Regions from separate parts of the Shewanella spartinae genome, predicted to be linked through region 1. Evidence: predicted binding sites of a transcription regulator. Region 1 holds the regulator's gene; the other holds the start of a gene.
The links. The regulator sigma-54, encoded in region 1, starts transcription at its own class of promoters, with help from an activator protein. The targets are predictions, from matches to a motif close to GTTGGCACGNNNNTNGNNT.
Positions count from the first base shown of each region.

Region 2: a site for sigma-54 is predicted at 2,951-2,969, ahead of K0I31_RS05695 (YggN family protein). Genes of this name have one in related genera too.

Region 1 covers NZ_CP080418.1:3,957,974-3,971,911, forward strand. Annotated here, with positions in the region: gene kdsC (3-deoxy-manno-octulosonate-8-phosphatase KdsC) at 1-379, shown strand, start outside; gene lptC (LPS export ABC transporter periplasmic protein LptC) at 376-933, shown strand; gene lptA (lipopolysaccharide transport periplasmic protein LptA) at 920-1,465, shown strand; gene lptB (LPS export ABC transporter ATP-binding protein) at 1,462-2,193, shown strand; gene K0I31_RS17115 (RNA polymerase factor sigma-54) at 2,328-3,815, shown strand; gene hpf (ribosome hibernation promoting factor) at 3,846-4,133, shown strand; gene ptsN (PTS IIA-like nitrogen regulatory protein PtsN) at 4,136-4,579, shown strand; gene rapZ (RNase adapter RapZ) at 4,576-5,424, shown strand; gene K0I31_RS17135 (HPr family phosphocarrier protein) at 5,417-5,692, shown strand; gene mgtE (magnesium transporter) at 5,793-7,160, shown strand; gene K0I31_RS17145 (response regulator transcription factor) at 7,265-7,948, shown strand; gene K0I31_RS17150 (sensor histidine kinase) at 7,960-9,222, shown strand; gene K0I31_RS17155 (hypothetical protein) at 9,342-9,590, shown strand; gene K0I31_RS17160 (hypothetical protein) at 9,672-9,884, opposite strand; gene K0I31_RS17165 (FG-GAP repeat domain-containing protein) at 10,149-11,708, opposite strand; gene mnmC2 (tRNA (5-methylaminomethyl-2-thiouridine)(34)-methyltransferase MnmC2) at 11,871-12,581, opposite strand; gene rarD (EamA family transporter RarD) at 12,966-13,892, shown strand; gene K0I31_RS17180 (esterase/lipase family protein) at 13,812-13,938, opposite strand, start outside.
Region 2 covers NZ_CP080418.1:1,285,834-1,291,353, forward strand. Annotated here, with positions in the region: gene mutY (A/G-specific adenine glycosylase) at 1-464, opposite strand, end outside; gene trmB (tRNA (guanosine(46)-N7)-methyltransferase TrmB) at 748-1,464, shown strand; gene K0I31_RS05685 (YggL family protein) at 1,495-1,818, shown strand; gene glsB (glutaminase B) at 1,818-2,732, shown strand; gene K0I31_RS05695 (YggN family protein) at 3,045-3,875, shown strand; gene K0I31_RS05700 (LysR family transcriptional regulator) at 4,221-5,162, shown strand.

The sequences.
Region 1 (13,938 bases):
CTCGCTGCTGACCAGCGACATCCCGGTGGCCATCATCACGGGGCGTAAGTCGCAGATAGTGGAAGATCGCATGACGGCCCTGGGTATCACCCACATCTACCAGGGCGTCGACAACAAACTCGAGCCTTATCAGGAGCTGCTTAACCTCTATAAGGTGGCGCCTGAGGAAGTTGCCTATATCGGCGATGACATGGTGGATCTGCCCGTGATGGAGCAGGTGGGCCTGTCTGTCTGCGTGGCCGACGGTCATCCCTATGTGCGCCAACACGCCGACATGGTTACCCATATCAAGGGCGGCCACGGCGCGTTGCGTGAACTAACGGATCTCATCCTGCTCAGCCAGGATAAGTTTGCCTCGGCCCACGGAATGAGCATATGAACAGAGTCACGCTGGCGATCATCGCCTTCTTCGGCACCGCACTGATCCTCTATTGGCAGGTTCAGTCGAAAAAGGGCAGCGAAGAGCTGGCCCTGGATAATGTCGATCGTCCCGACTACATAGTCCGGGATCTCAAGAGCGTGCAATACAATGATGAGGGTGGTATCAACAGCCGGGTATCGGCCAGTCACATGGAACACTACGCCGAACGCAACCAGACCTACTTTACCCAGCCCATCTATCTGGTCTACCCCGACAACGGCGATGCCCAGTGGCGCCTGAGATCCACCAAGGGCACATTGGACAAAAATAGCGGACGGGTCACCCTGGAAAATAATGTTATCATTGATGCCATTAGCCCAGAGGAACCGATTCAGACCATAGAGACCACCTATCTGGAGCTGGATCTCAATACTATGATTATGACATCCGACAGAAGCATTCGGATCACAGGGCGTGATTTCCTCATCACGGGGGAAGGCTTATATGCCGATCTCAACGCCCAAAATATCAAACTGACGAGTCAGGTAGAAGGAACATATGAAACTAAATAGCCTTATTCTTGCGGGCCTGCTGCCCCTGGTCAGTGTTGGCGCCTATGCCAAGGTGAACGACCTGCTGCAAGAGGTTAAGATCTCTGCCGCCAGCCAGGAAGCCGACATTAAGAACAACCAGATCATCTTCCACGGTCCGGTCGAGGTCACCCAAGGCTCAATCAAGATATTGGCCAGTGAACTACGCGCCTTCAGCAAAGAGAAGAACAGCGGCAAAATACTGATCGCCACCGGTAATCCGGCCACCTACTCTCAGGTGATGGAAGATGGCCGTCCAGCCTCGGCCAGCGCCAAGGAGATACGTTACGAGCTTTCCAGCCGCACCCTGACACTGATCGGCGACGCCACCCTGGAACAGGAAGGCAGCCAGGTCACGGGCTCACAGATCCGCTACAACATAGAGCAGCAACAGCTGATCGCCGAGAGCACAGGCAAAGACAGAGTGATCACCATCATTCAGCCTGAGAACTATCAGGAACAGATCCAGCCAGAGCAGAAGCCCGAGAAGAAACCAGAACAGGAAAAACAATGACAGACCTGATCTTGAAGGCGGAGAACCTCGCCAAGAGCTATAAGAGTCGTGCCGTTGTCCAAGACGTGAGCCTCACGGTAAAGACCGGGCAGATCGTCGGCCTGCTGGGGCCAAACGGCGCCGGCAAGACCACCACCTTTTACATGGTCGTCGGCCTGGTACAGAGCGACAAGGGCCGCATCTTCATCGACGATGACGACCTGACGCTAGACCCCATGCACCTGCGCGCCCGCAAAGGCATAGGCTACCTGCCCCAGGAAGCCAGTATCTTCCGTAAGCTCTCGGTGCGGGACAACATCATGGCCGTGCTCCAGACCCGCAGCGATCTTAATAACGATGGCCGCGAAGAGGAGCTGGAACACCTGCTGGAAGAGTTTCACATCACCCATATCCGTGACAGCCACGGCATGGCGCTCTCGGGCGGTGAACGTCGCCGGGTGGAGATCGCCAGGGCGCTTGCCGCCAACCCTAAGTTTATTCTTCTCGACGAGCCGTTCGCCGGGGTCGATCCCATCTCGGTTATCGACATCAAGAAGATCATCGAGCAGCTCAAGAATCGCGGCCTGGGGGTGTTGATCACCGACCATAACGTGCGCGAAACATTAGACGTCTGTGAGAAAGCCTATATCGTCAGCCATGGTAATCTAATCGCCGAGGGCACACCCGCCGAAATCTTAGACAACCAGCAAGTACGAGCAGTGTACTTAGGTGAACAATTCAAGCTATAGTTAATCTTATAATGGGGCCACAGAGGAAAAACCACGCGTTAATTGTGGCCTTAGGCACTATCCGATATATTTGTCCGGCACATATAGCCAGAGCTTTCTCATTTTATAATTAGAAACAAGGGAATAGCAGTACGATGAAAGCGTCACTTCAGCTCAAAATGGGTCAGCATCTCACCATGACGCCCCAGCTACAACAGGCCATACGTCTGTTGCAGTTGTCGTCATTAGAGTTGCAGCAGGAGATCCAGCAAGCATTAGAATCCAACCCGCTACTGGAGTTGGATGAAGAGCAGGAGAGCGCCAGCATCGAGCTGCAAGACGATAGCGTCGGCGACAGCTTCGACAACAAGTACGACGACAAGATAGAGCTGGATTCGAGCCAGGATAACTCAGGGGTCGAGACCTCAGACGCCCTGACTCAAGACTCAATGCCAGACGAGCTGCCGGTGGATACCACCTGGGATGAGGTCTACACTGCCTCGCCAAACTCAAGCTCGGGCGCCATGCGCGACGACGACATGCCTTTTCAGGGCGAGACCAGCGAAGGTCTTTACGAACACCTGGAATGGCAGAAGAACCTGACCCCTTTTTCCGATAACGATCTGGCCATCGCCACCGCCATCATCGACGCCATCGACGAACGCGGTTACCTCACCCAGACCTGTGAAGATATTCTCGAGGCCATGGGCGACCCTGAGATCGAACTCGACGAGGTAGAGGCGGTGCTCAAACGGGTACAACACTTCGACCCTATTGGTGTGGCCGCCCGTGATCTCAGCGAATGTCTGACCATTCAGCTGGCCCAATACAGCGACGATACCCCACACATCGCTAACGCCCGTATGCTGATCAAGGAGCACCTGGATCTCATCGCCGGACGCGACTTCCGTCTGCTGATGCGCAAGACCAAGCTCAAGGAAGATGAGCTGAGGGATGCCATCGCCCTGATACAGACCCTGAATCCCCGTCCCGGCCTCGCCATCACCGCCAGCCGCGACGAGTACGTGATCCCGGATGTGACCGTCACCAAGAAGAAGGGACGCTGGGTGGTCGAGCTTAACCCAGACAGCATGCCCAAGATCAACGTCAATCAGCAGTATGCCGCCATGGCCCGCAGCACTAAGAGTCAGGCGGATGGCCAGTTTATTCGCGGCCACCTGCAGGAAGCCAAATGGTTCCTCAAGAGCCTGGAGAGTCGCAACGAGACCCTGCTCAAGGTGACCAACTGTATCGTCGACTTCCAGCAAGGCTTCTTCGAATTTGGCGAAGAGGCAATGAAGCCCATGGTACTGAACGACATCGCCGAGGCGGTGGAGATGCATGAATCCACCATCTCGCGTGTGACCACGCAAAAATATATGCATACCCCGAGAGGGATCTTCGAGCTTAAATACTTCTTCTCCAGTCACGTCGGTACCGACGATGGCGGAGAGTGCTCTTCTACAGCAATACGTGCCTTCATCAAGAAGCTGGTTGCTGCGGAAAACCAGAAAAAGCCATTGAGCGACAGCAAGATGGCTCAACTCTTGGCCGAACAGGGGATTAAGGTGGCTAGACGCACCATTGCCAAGTATCGCGAGGCAATGCTTATACCGCCCTCGAATCAGCGCAAGAGCTTATAAAACAAACCTGGAAACTGGAGGACTATCTTTATGCAAATAAACCTGACTGGGCACCATATCGAGATCACCCAATCTCTACGAAGCTACATCGAAGAGAAATTCACAAAGCTTGAACGTCATTTCGATCAGATCAATAATGTGCACGTTGTATTAAATGTCGAAAAGTTGCAACAGAAGGTTGAGGCAAAGTTACATCTCCGTGGCGGAGAAGTGTTCGCAACATCCGAACATGCGGACATGTATGCCGCGATAGACTCCCTGATTGACAAACTCGATCGTCAGGTCATTAAACACAAAGAGAAGCTTACTAAACATTAACGATGGAACTGAGTACCATCCTGCGGCCGGAGTGCACCACCTGCGCCACTCCGGGCAGTAAGAAAAAGGTACTGGAGCTTATCAGCGACTTAGCCGCTGTCCAGTACCCCACCCTCTCCTCTCAAGAAATATTTGAAAGCCTTCTGGCTCGAGAGAAAATGGGCAGCACAGGTATAGGCAATGGTATCGCGATTCCTCACGGACGGCTGACTAACATAGATCAACCCGTGGCCGTACTGGTGAAATGTGCTGAACCAATCGCATTCGATGCCATTGACAATCAGCCCGTCGATATCCTTTTTGCGTTATTGGTGCCCGCAGATCAATGCGAGCAACATCTTAGCACCCTGGCCGCTATGGCCGAGAAGCTCAATGATAAGGCGATCATGAAGCAGCTAAGAAAGACCCAAGATGAATCCGAACTCTATCAGGTGATCACCCAATGAAATTGGTTTTGGTATCCGGACGCTCAGGATCGGGAAAATCCGTCGCACTCAGGGTCCTAGAAGATCTAGGCTACTACTGTGTCGACAATCTGCCCTTGCAGATGATGGAATCCCTGCTGGAGCAGCTCAAGGGACGCAGCGATCTCGTGGCCATCAGCGTCGATGTACGCAACATGCCCAGCGAAGAGATCCAGCTGGAAAAACAGCTGGCCAAGCTCCCCAAAGATACCGAAATCTTAAGTTTCTTCCTGAACTCAAGCGACAATGTGCTGCTCAAGCGCTATAGCGAGACCCGCAGACTACACCCGCTGTCACGCTCTAAGGTCTCCCTCAAGGAGGCAATTCAGCTCGAGGGCAAGTTGCTCGACCCCATAGCCAAACTCGTGGATCACTATATCGACACCTCTAACCTCAACATCTATGAGTTGAGCGACAAGGTGCGCGAGATCCTGCTGGGCACGGTCGACAAGGAGCTAGTGATCAACTTCGAGTCCTTCGGCTTTAAATATGGCATGCCGACCGAAGCCGACTTCATGTTCGACGTGCGCTTCCTGCCCAATCCCCATTGGGAACCTGAGCTAAGGCCTCTGACCGGCCTGGATGAGCCAGTGCAGCAGTTTCTGAGTCAGCAGCCACTGGTCAACAAGTTCATCTGGCAGATCGAAAACCTGCTGGAAACCTGGTTGCCACACCTGGAGCGCAATAACCGCAGCTACCTCACCATCGCCATCGGCTGCACCGGCGGCCAACACAGATCTGTTTATGTGACCGACCAGCTCGCCAAGCTGTTCAACAAGGGCAAGCATAAGGTTCAGGCGCGCCACCGAGAGCTAAAGCATGACTAAGTTGGCTCGCGAGCTGACCATCTGCAACAAGTTGGGCCTGCACGCCAGAGCGGCGACCAAGCTGGCGGTGCTCGCCGCCAAGTTCGACGCCGAGGTCACCCTGATCCAGGGCGATAAACAGGCCTCTGCCGCCAGTGTACTCGGCCTCCTGATGCTCGAAACCGGCATGGGTAAAACCATCACCATCACCAGCGAAGGCAAAGATGCCCAGGCGGCCCTGGATGCTATCAGCGCCCTTATTGACGCCAAATTCGATGAGGCCGTATAATCGGCTCGCTTTGCGGTGCCCGCTTAATTTCGTCCTATACTTATCATAGACTTACAAGCCTACCACCCAAGCCGTTCAATCAACTGCCAAAGGAGGAGCTATGCCGATCGAATTGTTAGATAGTGAAACCACAGATCAACGCCTTAATCAGCTCACTCAAGCCTTAGGCAGCGGCATGTTTGTCCATGTGCGCAGCATGCTGCACGACATGGCCGCCTCTGATATCGCCTTTATCCTGGAATCTTCACCACCGCGCACCCGTCAGGTGCTCTGGCAGCTAATCGATCAGCAGCACACGGGGGAGATCCTCGACGAGCTGGGCGAAGAGCTCAAAGATACCCTGATCACTCAGATGAGCCCAGAGCGCGTCGCCAAAGCGGCCGAAGGCATGGACACGGACGATCTGGCCTACATACTGCGTAGCCTACCCGACAGCGTCTTCAATCAGGTGTTGCAGTCGATGACGGCGCAAGACAGGGCCAGGGTAGAGCAAGCCCTTTCCTACCCGGAAGACACCGCCGGCAGTATCATGAACACGGACACGGTAACCGTGCGCCCCGATGTCACCATAGATGTGATCTTGCGTTACCTGAGGATCCGCGGCGAGCTGCCCGATGCCACCGACACCCTCTATGTGGTGGATAAACGCGACAGCCTGCTGGGCGGTGTGCGCATTACCGATCTGCTGACCTGCGACCCCAACGCCTCGGTGCGGGAGATCATGAACGACGATCTCGAAGGGATCCCCGTGGGTATGGACGACGGCGAAGTCGCCCAGCTATTCGAGCGTCACGACTGGGTCTCGGCCCCCGTGGTCGAAGAGGAGACCAACCGTCTGCTGGGGCGTATCACCATCGATGATATCGTCGACGTGATCCGTGAGGACGCCGAACACTCCATGATGGGGATGGCGGGGATGGACGACGACACAGATACCTTCGGCCCAGTGGTCAAGAGTACCCTGAGGCGCTCCCTCTGGCTGACCATCAACCTGTTTGCCGCCCTGCTGGCCGCCTCGGTCAGCAACATGTTCGAGAACACCCTGGAGCAGTTTGCCACCATCGCCATCTTGATGACCATAGTCCCCAGCATGGGTGGCGTCGCCGGCAACCAGACCCTGGCGCTGGTGATCCGCGGTATCGCCCTGGGGCAGATAGGCCAGAGTAACTCCCGCTGGCTGATCGGTAAGGAACTGGCCATCGGCTTTCTCAACGGCCTGCTCTGGTCCATGCTGGTATTTGCCGCCGTCTGGCTGTGGAAGGGCGACATTGCCCTGGGCGGACTGATCGGCGGCGCCATGCTGATCAACATGACGGTGGCCGGTCTGGCCGGCGCCTGTATCCCACTGCTGCTGAAGAAATTCAATGTCGATCCCGCGCTGGCCGGTGGCATGGTGCTGACCACGGTCACTGATGTGATCGGCCTGTTCGCCTTCCTCGGCCTGGCGACCCTGTTCCTGCTGCATTGACACCTAGGCGCATCTCAAAGCTCAATCGGATGCGCTTGAATTTCAATGTTATCGACATCTTTTTCACGCTAGGATAGGTAGAGTCATCCGGCCAGAGAACTGTCATGCAAAATACTCAAATACTCATCATAGAAGATAATGCCGATGTCGCCGGTGTCCTGGGGGACTATCTCGAATCCCAAGGAGCTCAGGTGGATTATGCCAGCAATGGCGAGCTCGGCCTGCGCCTCGCCACCGAAGGGCACTTCGACGCCATAGTGCTGGATCTCATGCTGCCCAAGATGGACGGCTACGCCGTGGCCAAGGCCCTACGTCAGCAGGGCTCCAGCGTGCCCATATTGATGCTGACGGCGCTGGACGACAAACAAGATCTGCTGCAAGGCTTTCATAGTGGCGCCGACGACTATCTGACCAAACCCTTCGATCTCGATGAGCTACATGTACGCCTGCTGGCGTTGATTAAGCGTCAGCTCGGGCGCGTCGCCCAGGGCTGTCAGCAGTGCGGGCCGCTCACCCTCAACATCGCCGAGCACACCGCCTATCGTGATGGCAAGAAGCTACAGCTGACCCCAAGCTGCTATCAGATCCTCCACCTGCTGATCTCCCGCGCGCCTAACGTGGTAAAACGTGAGGAGATAGTGCAGCACCTGTGGGGGGAAGAACCGCCCAACAGCGACATCTTGCGCAGTCACATGTACCAACTGAGAAATCAGGTGGATAAACCCTTCGACACCCCCATCATACTCACCGTGCCTAAGATAGGCTTCCGGTTAGACGTGAACCAATAGAGGCCCAACAGGTGCAAAAAACCGCCAAGAGTCTGACTCGCAAGCTAAGTTTCTACTTCGGGGGGATCGCCCTCTTGGTGGCCGCCATCCTCTACCTGCTCAGTATATTTATCCTCTACTGGGTCGAAGATGAGCTCAACCGCCGCAGTCTGGAGCAGATAGCGCCTAGCGCTATGGCGGCATTCGAACAGGGCGCCGAGTCGCCGCTGGTGTTGAGCACCACTATCGTGGCCTATAACGATGCCGCCAGCTTACCCGATGAATATCAGGGCATTATCGATCTGCCCGTCGGTTTTCTCGATGAGCTGCACGACACCTTCAAGGAAGATATCTTCATCTTTCGCGGCCAATATGGCGAGGGCGAGGCGACACATCCCCTGATTCTGGTGATGAATGCCGAGCAGGTAGAGCTGAGCCGCAACGAGTGGAATAACATCAGCCTGGTGATCCTGGCCGTCACCCTGATGCTGTTTGCCCTGTTCGGCTTTGCCATCACACTGCTCACCCGCAGGCTGATCGCGCCCATTCGCGCCATCAGCGAGCAGCTCGAGGATTCGGAGGGCGACCAGAGCTTTAGAGTCTCCAAAGATGCCACCCAGGAGTTTCATGCCCTCACCGCCAGCCTCAACCATTATCAGCAGCAGATCGCCCAGCTGATCCGCCGGGAACAGGCCTTCTCCCGCTACGCCAGCCATGAGCTGAGAACTCCATTGACCATTATTCAAGGCGCCAGCCGTCTGCTGGAGCAGGAGGGCAAACCTGAGTTTATGCAGCGACAACGGGCCCGTATCGCCAAGGCCGCCAGCAATATGCAGCACATCATAGACGCGCTGCTAAGCCTGGTGAAACAGGAGAAGGGACTGAGTTCACCCGACCTCAGGCCGCTACAAGAGAAAGAGCTAAAGCAGATCCTTGCCGAGGTCGAGCCGCTGGCGAGCCAGAAACAGATCCAACTGAGCCTCACCCTAGATGCCACGCCGCAGATTGCCCCCAGCGAGGCGGTGCTGCGCATGTTACTGATCAACTTGCTCAATAACGCCATCAACGCCAGCGACAGCGGCTGTATCGCCATTAGCATCGACGACGAGGGGATCTCAGTGAAAGATCAGGGCCGCGGCATGAGCAGCAGCGACACTCGCCCTCAGGGCCATGGCTTAGGGCTGGAGATAGTCGAGGCCCTGTGTCAGCGTTATCAATGGCGTTTTAGCCTCAGCAATTGCGACAAGGGGTGCATCGCCAGATTGCACTTTCCTGCATCAACCCATGCCTCCTGATGGTGCAAGATAGGTGCTGAGCCGAGTAATCACTCACTCAAGACCCAGTTTTCCGCCTGTCATCTAATTGGCATAAGTTTCGCTTATCCTAGCGCGGTCACGCACTAGGAGGCTTTCCCTTGTATTCACTCAAGACACAATGGCACACCAATGACACTGACGCCTTTTGGCAACCTCAATTTGACGGGGAACCAAGCCATGAAGAAGCGCCTTACCCGCACCCTCTGGGCGGTCATCCACAGCGGGGCGCGATAGATGCGCGTCTAAATGCGCTAGGTCGGGAAGAGATAGGCCAGAGCCAGCAGCTCAGCCTGAATAGGGAAATCATGACACTGGTCGCCGAACAGGCCAGGTTATCACTCAACTAGGCTTTCTAGCTCAACAAAATTGTTAAGCTCGGCCACCGGCGAATCAATAGCGCGGCGAAACGACGCTAGGATAGTAAGCCGCTAACGAGAACGCGGCGTGATATTGGAGAGGCTATCGAAGAATTTTTGCCTCTGCTTCTCGGCATCGAAGCGGCGCACCATCTGCCACTCCTGAAACAGGGCAATTGCAAACCCTATGACCACCACCAACAAGCATCCGGCTCCCAGGTAGGTGATGATATTTACTGCGACATCTGCTCCTGCAGAACTGCTGGCGCTGCCAAAACCTATCATACACAACCCTTACACTTAGTCTCTGGGTGACCAGGAGTCACCTTCGACCTCAGGGTAGCGATGAAAAATTAAACAAAACTTAAGCCAATTAGCCCCCTCGAGAGGTATTTGTGTTAGTGAGAGCTAACTCACTGAAGCAGAGCGGGTTATTACCGGCCAATCGAGCCCAGCTTAATTGCGACAAAGTGTATCACCAGGTCCGAGCCACCTTGCCGCGACCGACACAACGGGCAAAACTGACACAACTGACAAAGCAGCCAAGGGCTATTGGGTCATGATCACCAAAAACTGGCTCTGCAGCTCGGCCTTATCCTGCCTGCCATACTTGATAAGCAGATCCGCCTTACCGTCTAGATTAAGATCTTCGCTGCTGAGCATGTCGCCATCGATAGGCAGGGTGAGCTTGAGGCTTTCCTTACGATCGAAGGGCTTGCCCTTGGCACTCCCCAGAAACAGATCCAGCTCTGTGTCGCCGTCGGAGAGCAGCAGATCCTGACGCTTGTCGCCATCGATATCCGCCAGCTTTACCACGGGCGCACCGCTCTGGCCCGAGGTCAGGCTGAAACTCAGCTCCACCGACTTGCTCATGTTCGGTTTGGCGGCGAAACGCCGCTTATCGTCCATGGTAAACAGGTGCACGTCCTGATCGATACTGCCCGACACCAGGGCGCCGATGATCTGCGACAGGCCAATATCGAACCCAGAGACCAGCACCTCGCTGCGACCATCTAGGTCGATATCCACCAGCTCGAAGCCCGTCAGGGTGCCATCGCCGCGGATCACGCTCTGGGGCTGCTTGCCAAAGCTCACTCCCTTGTCGCCCTTCACCCCCAGATAGATCTCATAATCGTTGACCCTATCCAGCACCCCAGAGCTCTTGGTGTAGCGCACCACCATGTCCACAAGGCCGTCGCCATCGATATCCTGCAGCGCCTCGACCTTACGATAGACGAGATCGCTCTGATCCAGCGCCTCGCCATAGGCATCGCGTCTGTCCCACCAATCCAGGCCGCTGATCGCCTGACTCACGGGCTGGAATCTGGGGTAGCTCTCGAACTTGCCATCCTGATGTTGGGCATAGATCTCAAGCTCCCCCTCGCCCACCTTGATGATGTCGTCGCGACCATCGAAATTCATATCGGCAACATAGAGCTTGGTCTCGCTGTAGCGTGCACCATCGCGATAGAGCAGCACCTTGGGCTGGATCGCCAGGGTCTGGGCCTGCCAGCCATCCTCCTGACTGAGGAAGAGCTGTGTCTGCTCAAACTGGCCCACGATAAAGTCGTCACGGCCATCGCCGTTGAGATCCCGCACAAACTCGCCGCGGGCAATAAACTCAATGCGCGGCTTCACCACCAGCGGCGCCACATCAAGCAGCTCGCGAAGCGCCAGCCCTTGGTCGCTGACCGTCAACACAGAGAGATGAGCGCGCGACATGAAGTAGACAGACTGAAGTGAATCGGCCTGCTGTGGCTTGCCCTGCTGTGAATTGGCCTGCTTTGGCTTACCACTCACATCGTATCGATAGAGCTCGCCAGGCAGCGGCATCTTATGCAGCAGCCGATACTGGCTGCTTTCGCCATCTAAGCCATAGACGGCGAGCCATTTGGTCTGGCGGTCATCGACACCGATCGCTAGCAGCTCCTTGTTGGCATCGCCCACCAAGTTGAGGCTCTCCAGCGGATGGGTGAGTTTAAAACCGGTATCTATGGTTTGAGAGACGAAGGCCAACGGCGCCTTATCGGCTAAGACCTGCATGGAGCAGAGCAGAGTCAGGCTAGCGGTGAGCCAGGGGGCGAGGGCACGAATTGCCGGTATTTTCACAGATCATTTCCCTATGTGAAGCGAGTTGGGTTCTAATCTATCGATTCCCGGCGAAAAAGAAAGTTCAGTTAATGACTTGTTACAAACAAAAAGTGCTCGAGGTAGCCGGCAAGTTTAATCGGATCTCACCTAACTATTCCGGCTTACTCTTCCTGTCCCGGCTTACTCTTGATTTCCCGGCTGAGGCTTCCAGGCGCGGGTCATCTCCCGGCGACCCAGGGCACCCGGATGAGGCTTCACCTTAAAACCCGCGGTCTTCAGATTACGCTTGAACTGGCCGTTGGCACAGTAGCTCACCAGCATGCCGCCCGGCATCATCATAGGAAAGAGGCGATCGAAGTTATCCTGGGTCCAAAGCTCGGGCTGCTTGCTGGGCGCAAAGCCGTCGTAGAATACCAGGTTGATGGAATTATCCGGCAATTCCAGGCTATCCCAGGTGGCGTGGATCTTATGTAGCACGAAGCCGGGAAACAGGGTGACATCCTCGCCCCAGGGCGCGCTGTGTAGGCGATCGAACAGCTCCTGCAGCGCAGACGGCAGATGCTCCTTGTAGTTCAGCTGAGCGATCACATCGCTAGGCACTGGGTAGGCCTCTACCGTCACGAAACGTATCGGCCTTATGAGTCTATCCGGCTTACCATCGCTACCCAGCACCTGCTTTAGCGTCAGCATGGCGTTCATGCCCGAGCCAAACCCCAACTCGAGAATATTCACCTGCTCGAAGCAGGGGTCCAGATCGGCAAAACCCGACTGAATATAGACATGTTCAGACTCGCTGATGGCGCCATTATGGGCATGATAACTGTCGTCAAACAGGCTACTCATCAGGGTGTGGGAACCATCCTTGGTCATCTGTACATGGATCTTGTTCATTCTCGGCTCATCAACGGTATTTGCTGGAGCCAGATTGTACCTTAGACCCAGCTCCGACATGCAAGTCTTTCCCCATACCGCCTGACCAGGCACCCACAAAAACAAAAAGCACCGCGAGTGATCAAGCTCACAGCCAAGAAACCATAAGAATGAGAAAATCCGCCACACTTTCAGTCATCTAGATGAAGCCGGGTATTTTACCCATGTGACTTGGCATCTCACTTGCTGATGCTTCGACAGCTAGTGCCTCACCAGCTAGCGCTTTTCGAGATCAGGCCAAGGGGCAAACCCAAGAGCCTGAGTATCAGTCGAGTGAGCGATGACAAGGCAGTGCCCAGCACACAACCCAATACAAACATAAGCCAATAATACTTACGAGCCCCTATGCCCAGCCACCCCCAAGTTAGCGCCAAAGGTAACGCCCTGGCGATCGTCTCCTTTCTGCTGTGGGGGCTCCTGCCCCTCTACTATCAGTTTCTGCCGGGCGCGGATATCACTGAGATGCTGGCGATTCGCCTGCTCTGCTCTGTGCCCTTCATGCTGCTGGTCTTTCTGCTGCTTGGCAAACCTCTGCCCCGTTTGACACTGCTTAAGGCCAATCTTACCTCGGTCGCCCTGTGCGCCCTGGCCTCACTCATCATGTGCGTCTCCTGGTACAGTTTTACCTGGGCACTGACCCATGGACAGGTGTTGGCGGCGAGCCTGGGGTTCTTCATCAACCCGCTGTTTTCCATCGGATTAGGGGTGCTGTTTCTTAAAGACAGGCTGACTGTCGCCCAGAAATGGGCTGTGCTGCTCGGCACTCTGGGCATTGGCTACATGGTGATGGCCTATGGTCAGCTCCCCTGGCTGGCGCTGCTGATGGGCAGCTTCTTCGCCCTCTATGGTCTGTGTAAGAAGTTTATCCGCTTCGACTCGCTCACCTCTGTCACCATAGAGGCGGCGCTGCTCACCCCGATCGCCGCCGGCTATCTACTCTGGCTAAGTGCCACAGGTCAGAGTGAGGCGCTCTCGAGCGGCACGGGTACAATGCTACTCTACATGGGCTCGGCGCCCGTAACCCTGCTACCGCTGATCTTCTTCGCCCTGGCGATTCGTCACACCAGCCTCTCCATGGTCGGCCTGCTGCAGTACATAGAACCCACCATGCACTTCTTGCTGGCGATCTTCCTGTTTAACGAGACGTTCGATAGCGTCAAGGCGGTGAGCTTCGCCCTCATCTGGGTTGGGCTACTCCTCTGCTCGCTGGAGGCCCTGCCCGGTCTGTGGCGCAGTCTCGCCACCCGGCGACAGCTGCACCACCCCAGCTAGGATCTCTGCCACCACGCGGCGACTGAAGATCATCGACAGATGTAGC
Region 2 (5,520 bases), 1.9 Mb from region 1:
GGCCAGCCTGCTATGGCGCCGTGTCTGGCAAGCACTCGCTTGACGTTTCCATCTAATATGGGGTGATGTTGTCCAAGAGAGAGTGAGAGTACCGCCCCAGCGGTCGAGCGGCCAATGCCCGGCAGGGCGAGTACTTGCTCGAATTGGGTGGGGAACATACCATCATAGTCGCTGGCGATCAGCTGGGCGCTCTTATGTAGGTTACGCGCCCTAGCGTAATAGCCAAGGCCGGTCCAGTGGTGCAGTACCTCATCCTGATCGGCATTTGCCAAGTCCAAGATAGTGGGGAAACGCGCCATAAAGGCTTCAAAGTAGGGGATAACGGTGGCAACCTGAGTCTGCTGCAACATGATCTCGGACACCCATACCTTATAAGGGGTCTTATCTTGTTGCCAGGGAAGATGCTTGCGTCCGTGTTTGTCGTACCAGGTGACGATGCGCTGGTGAAATTGCTCTGTTTTCATGGCGCTCAGTCTATAGAGGGGTAAGGTTTTTCTCAACCAAAATGGCATCTCAAGGACGCCATGGCTCGCACGCCGTGGGATAATTGGTATACTTTGGCAACATAGGGCTTGCCTTAGCGCAGTAACTTTGGATAATGCCCTTCTTTTTATAATTTTCCAATCATATAAGTGTCAGGATCCCGTGGGATCATATGAGTTTGTGAGTCGAGCCTAGAGTCGCTTGACGCTGACTTTTTCTCGGCGCTATATGGCCAACCAATGGCAGATCTGAGGCTGAAAAATAATGAGCGAAGTGACCACCGCAGAGTTTAACGAAGAGGGTAAATACCTTCGCAAAGTGAGAAGCTTTGTTTTACGTGAAGGACGTTTGACCAAGGGCCAGGCGCAGGCGATGGAGCAGCAATGGCCTGTGATGGGATTGGACTACTCGCCCGAGCCACTGGATCTGGTCAAGGTGTTTGGCCGCGAGGCCGATACAGTGCTGGAAATTGGGTTCGGCATGGGTGCCTCGCTGGTTGAGATGGCTAAGGCGGCTCCCGAGCTTAACTTTATCGGTATCGAAGTTCACAAGCCTGGCGTGGGTGCCTGTCTTGCTGATGCGGCTGAGGCCGGCGTCACCAACCTGCGCGTGTTCCACCACGACGCCATCGAGGTGTTGGAAAACAGCATCCAAAACGGAAGCCTAGCCAGAGTACAGCTATTCTTCCCAGATCCTTGGCACAAGAAGCGTCATCATAAGCGCCGTATCGTTCAGCCGGAATTTGCCGAGCTTATCCGCCGCAGCCTTAAGATAGGTGGTGTGTTCCACCTGGCGACCGATTGGGAAAACTACAGCGAGCACATGTTAGAGGTGATGAGCGCGGCGCCTGGCTATAAGAACCAGGCGCAGGATGGCGACTTCGTGCCCCGTCCAGATCATCGACCGCTGACCAAGTTTGAGGCCAGGGGCCATCGTCTGGGACATGGCGTCTGGGATCTGATGTTCGAGCGTACCGAGTAAGCTTAATTTCTATAAAAAGAGGGAATACACATGGCAACACGTAGTCGTCGTTTACGTAAAAAATTACGCATTGATGAGTTTCAAGAGTTCGGCTTCGATGTGAATTGGACCTTCGATGATTCGGTAAGCGAAGAGCAGATCGATGCTATCGTCGATCAGTTTATCGACCAGGTGATCGAGGTGAGAAAGCTGGGTTTCCACGGTGGCGGCCATAAAGAGTGGGAAGGCATCATCGCCACTCAAACTATCGGCAAGTGCACCGAAGAAGACAGGCAGGCCGTGAGTGACTTCTGGAAGAGTCAGCCGGTAAAAGACGTCGTGGTCAGCGAGCTGTACGACATCTGGTGGAACTAATGCCACAGAAGGACCTGCTCGAGACTATTATCGAGCAGGTGCGTCCTCTGCTGGGAAAGGGCAAGGTCGCCGACTATATTCCTGCCCTGGCCGAGGTGGATCCTACCAAGCTTGGGATCGCCGTGACCACAATCGATGGTCAAACCATAGGGGCTGGAGACTATCTCGAGCCCTTTTCGATCCAGAGTATCTCTAAGGTCTTTAGCCTCACGGTCGCCCTGACCCTGTACGAGGAGGCCGAGATCTGGTCTCGCGTCGGTAAGGAGCCCTCGGGGCAGTCCTTTAACTCCCTGGTGCAGATAGAGCTCGAGCGCGGAGTACCGAGAAACCCCTTCATTAACGCCGGCGCTCTGATCATAGCCGATCTATTGCAGAGCCGCCTCGGCGCGCCTAAGCATCGTATGCTCGAGGTGGTCAGAAAGCTCAGCGCCAACCCCCATGTGATTTATGATAAGCGTGTCGCGGCCTCTGAATATGAGCATAGCGCCCGCAACGCGGCCATCGCTTACCTGATGAAGTCCTTCGGCAACTTTAATAACGACGTCGATAGGGTGCTGAGAAACTACTTTCACTACTGCGCGCTGAAGATGAGCTGCGCCGATCTATCCAAAGCCATGCTCTATCTGGCCAATCGAGGCCAGAGCCTCTCGGCAGAGCAGGTGGTTTCGCCCATACAGACACGTAAGCTTAACGCCCTGTTGGCGACTTCTGGTCTGTACGACGGTGCGGGTGAGTTTGCCTATCGCGTCGGCATGCCGGGTAAGAGCGGCGTGGGCGGCGGCATCATAGCCGTGATCCCGGGCGATATGAGCATCTGTGTCTGGTCGCCCGAGCTGGATAAGAACGGTAACTCTCTAGCGGGCACAGCCGCACTCGAGAAGCTCTCCCAAGCCCTGGGCCGTTCTATCTTCTAACAGAGCGCCAGATTAGGCGCGCTCTTCCATTTAAACCTTCGTTCTGTCTTTATCTTTCTCTGCATTTTACTTTTCATCTCTTAGCTGTATTCAAATCGATGGTGAAATTTACTAAAAACTGGTTGAAGGCTTTACTTTTGCTCGTTCATCGCCGACTTACAGCCTTGGTCTACATCGTAATTTCTAGCTAATCCATTGATTATATTTAATTAGTCAAAATTGGCACGATACCTGTATTGTTAGTCATCAACGACACATGGTGCACCTTAAGCTTCTCATCATGTGATTTTCGATGACTTAAGGAATAAGAATATGAAGAAATTGACCGCATCTCTTGGACTGACAGCTTTCGTACTTGCCACCACCAGCGCCGCCTGGGCCGGTGAAGATAAGGACAACCATATCTCCTTTGGACGGGATGACAAGCAGTGCGAGGTGAGCCTCAACTATGATGTTTCCGTCGAACCTAGCAAGTTAGTGGTCAGTGAGGCGAAGAAAGAAGTGTATCGCATCGAACTTGGCCGCCTCTATGTTAACGGTGACAAGGTTGAGCTCAATGACAAGCAGCAGGCGCTGGTTAATCAATATGCCGGTGAAGTATCTAAGCAGCTTCCCGAGGTGATCGATGTGGTGCATGACGCCGTCGATATAGCCTCTACCGCCGTGAGCATGGCGCTCACGCCGCTGCTGGGCGATGCCGCCGGAGCCAAGATTGATGAGATGATGGACGGCCTGTCGAAGCGCATCGATACGGTTGCCTATCAAAATGGCGACAAGTTCTACCTGGGGGCCACCGAATCTTCTATCGAAGACACCTTCGGCAAAGAGTTCGAGCAAGAGATGGAGCAGCTGGTGCAGAGCTCTATCGGTAGCATGATGATGACCCTGGGCAGCGAGATGATGAAGGGCGACGGTGAGAGCTTCGAGGAGAAGATGAATGCCTTCTCGGCCAAGATGGACAAGGTGGGCGACGATATCGAAGCCCAGATTGAACAGCAGGCCACAGATCTCGAGGCGCGCGCCGACAAGCTGTGTGACAACTTCCAGCAGCTGGTGGCCCTAGAGTCTCAGATGCGCAGCGAAGTACCGGCCCTACGTGACTACCCACTGGTGAGCGCTAAGCAACAAACCCTGCGGGAATAGCCCGCAAACGATTTCCTCTGGCATAGCAAGATCCACATTTCCCTGCACTTACCTTGGGTGCAGGGCTTTTTTTATTCTGGGCCAGCCATTGTTATGACTTTTCCTCCACTCCTAACTGGGTGTATAGTGGCTAGAAAATAGGTATTAGAATCAAAGAGCAAATCTTTGGTATACTTGTAAAAAATAATAACAATGCTGGCGAAATTTCGATAACGAAATGGCTAACAGTCTGACTCTACTCTTAAAATAATCTGCATAGTCAAGGGGATAACTTCGCACTTAGGAGGTATCTCTATGATTTATAATTGGTATTTATAGGGTCGCAAACACCTTAAGGCTATTTAAATGTTAGAACTTTTAGAACCTATTGCAATTTTTACTCATGTTGCTCGCGCCGGGAGCTTTAGCTCTGCCGCGCGAAAATTGGGGATTTCTAAATCAAAGGTCAGTACTCAGGTTGCCGACCTTGAGCATAAATTAGGTGTTCAGCTGATACAGCGTACCACTCGTAGCTTGAGTCTAACCGAGGCGGGACAGCTGCTTTATGCCCAGGGTGAAGAGTTGCTTCGCGATGCCGATCAGGCGGTCGCCAGCGTACACAATCTCAACGACGCCACACGCGGCGTACTCAAGGTGGGGATCTCCCAATCCTTCGGTACCATGCACATCATTCCTGCCTTGCCTGATTTTATGGCCAGACACCCTGAGCTGGAGCTACAGGTTAGCCTGTTGGACCATAAGGTTGACGTGGTTAGTGAGGGCTTAGATCTCCTGTTGACCATGTCTGAGCAGCTGCCGCTTGGCATGGTGGCCAGGCCCCTGATGAAGTGTCAGTTTCTACTGGCGGCATCTCCCGAGTATGTGGCCAAGCACGGTTACCCTGAGCGTCCAGAGCAGCTGGTGGACCATAACTGCCTCGTGTATCACGGCGAGTGGCATGAGCACAGCGTGTGGCAGTTTAAGAAGGGTGATGACTACTGTGAGATTGGCGTATCGGGTAACTTCAGGGTCGACAATGCGCCTGCGCTTAAGTCTGCCGCGGTGAGCGGCCTGGGTGTGGTGTATCTTGCCAGTTACCTGCTTGAGAATGAGATAGAGAAGGGCACCCTGGTTCCCTTATTGCCAGAATGGCAGTTGACTCACCATCTGCCATTGCAGGCCGTTTACCCAAGACGTAAGCACCTGGCACCTAAGGTGAGCGCCTTTATCGACTTCATTAAGGATCATATCGGTTCACCACCATATTGGGATGAGCCATACGCCGCCCTGTATGCCCAGCGTAAATAGCAGGATGTGGCTGAAAAAACAGCATTTTATCCATGTTGCTGTTAAGGTCTTTACGATTTTCAGTTATCAATAACTTAAAAACATTGTTCTGGTAACAAGACGATAACCCCCGGTATTTTTGATGTCGGGGGTTATCTTTTTATAATCATATAGTTGCACTGGTATTACCTCTCTATTTTGCGATGGCTTATTTAGCTCAAGCTAAAGCTTGAGAGGAATTCACGTTGCAGTCTGTTCTTAATTTAATACAATGGTGGCAGTTGATATCGGGATGACCTGAATCAGTTAGCCGAGCCAGAGAATGACCCCTCTCTCGTTTGGTTACACAGGTCGGCGTTACTGCAATCTTGAATCAATG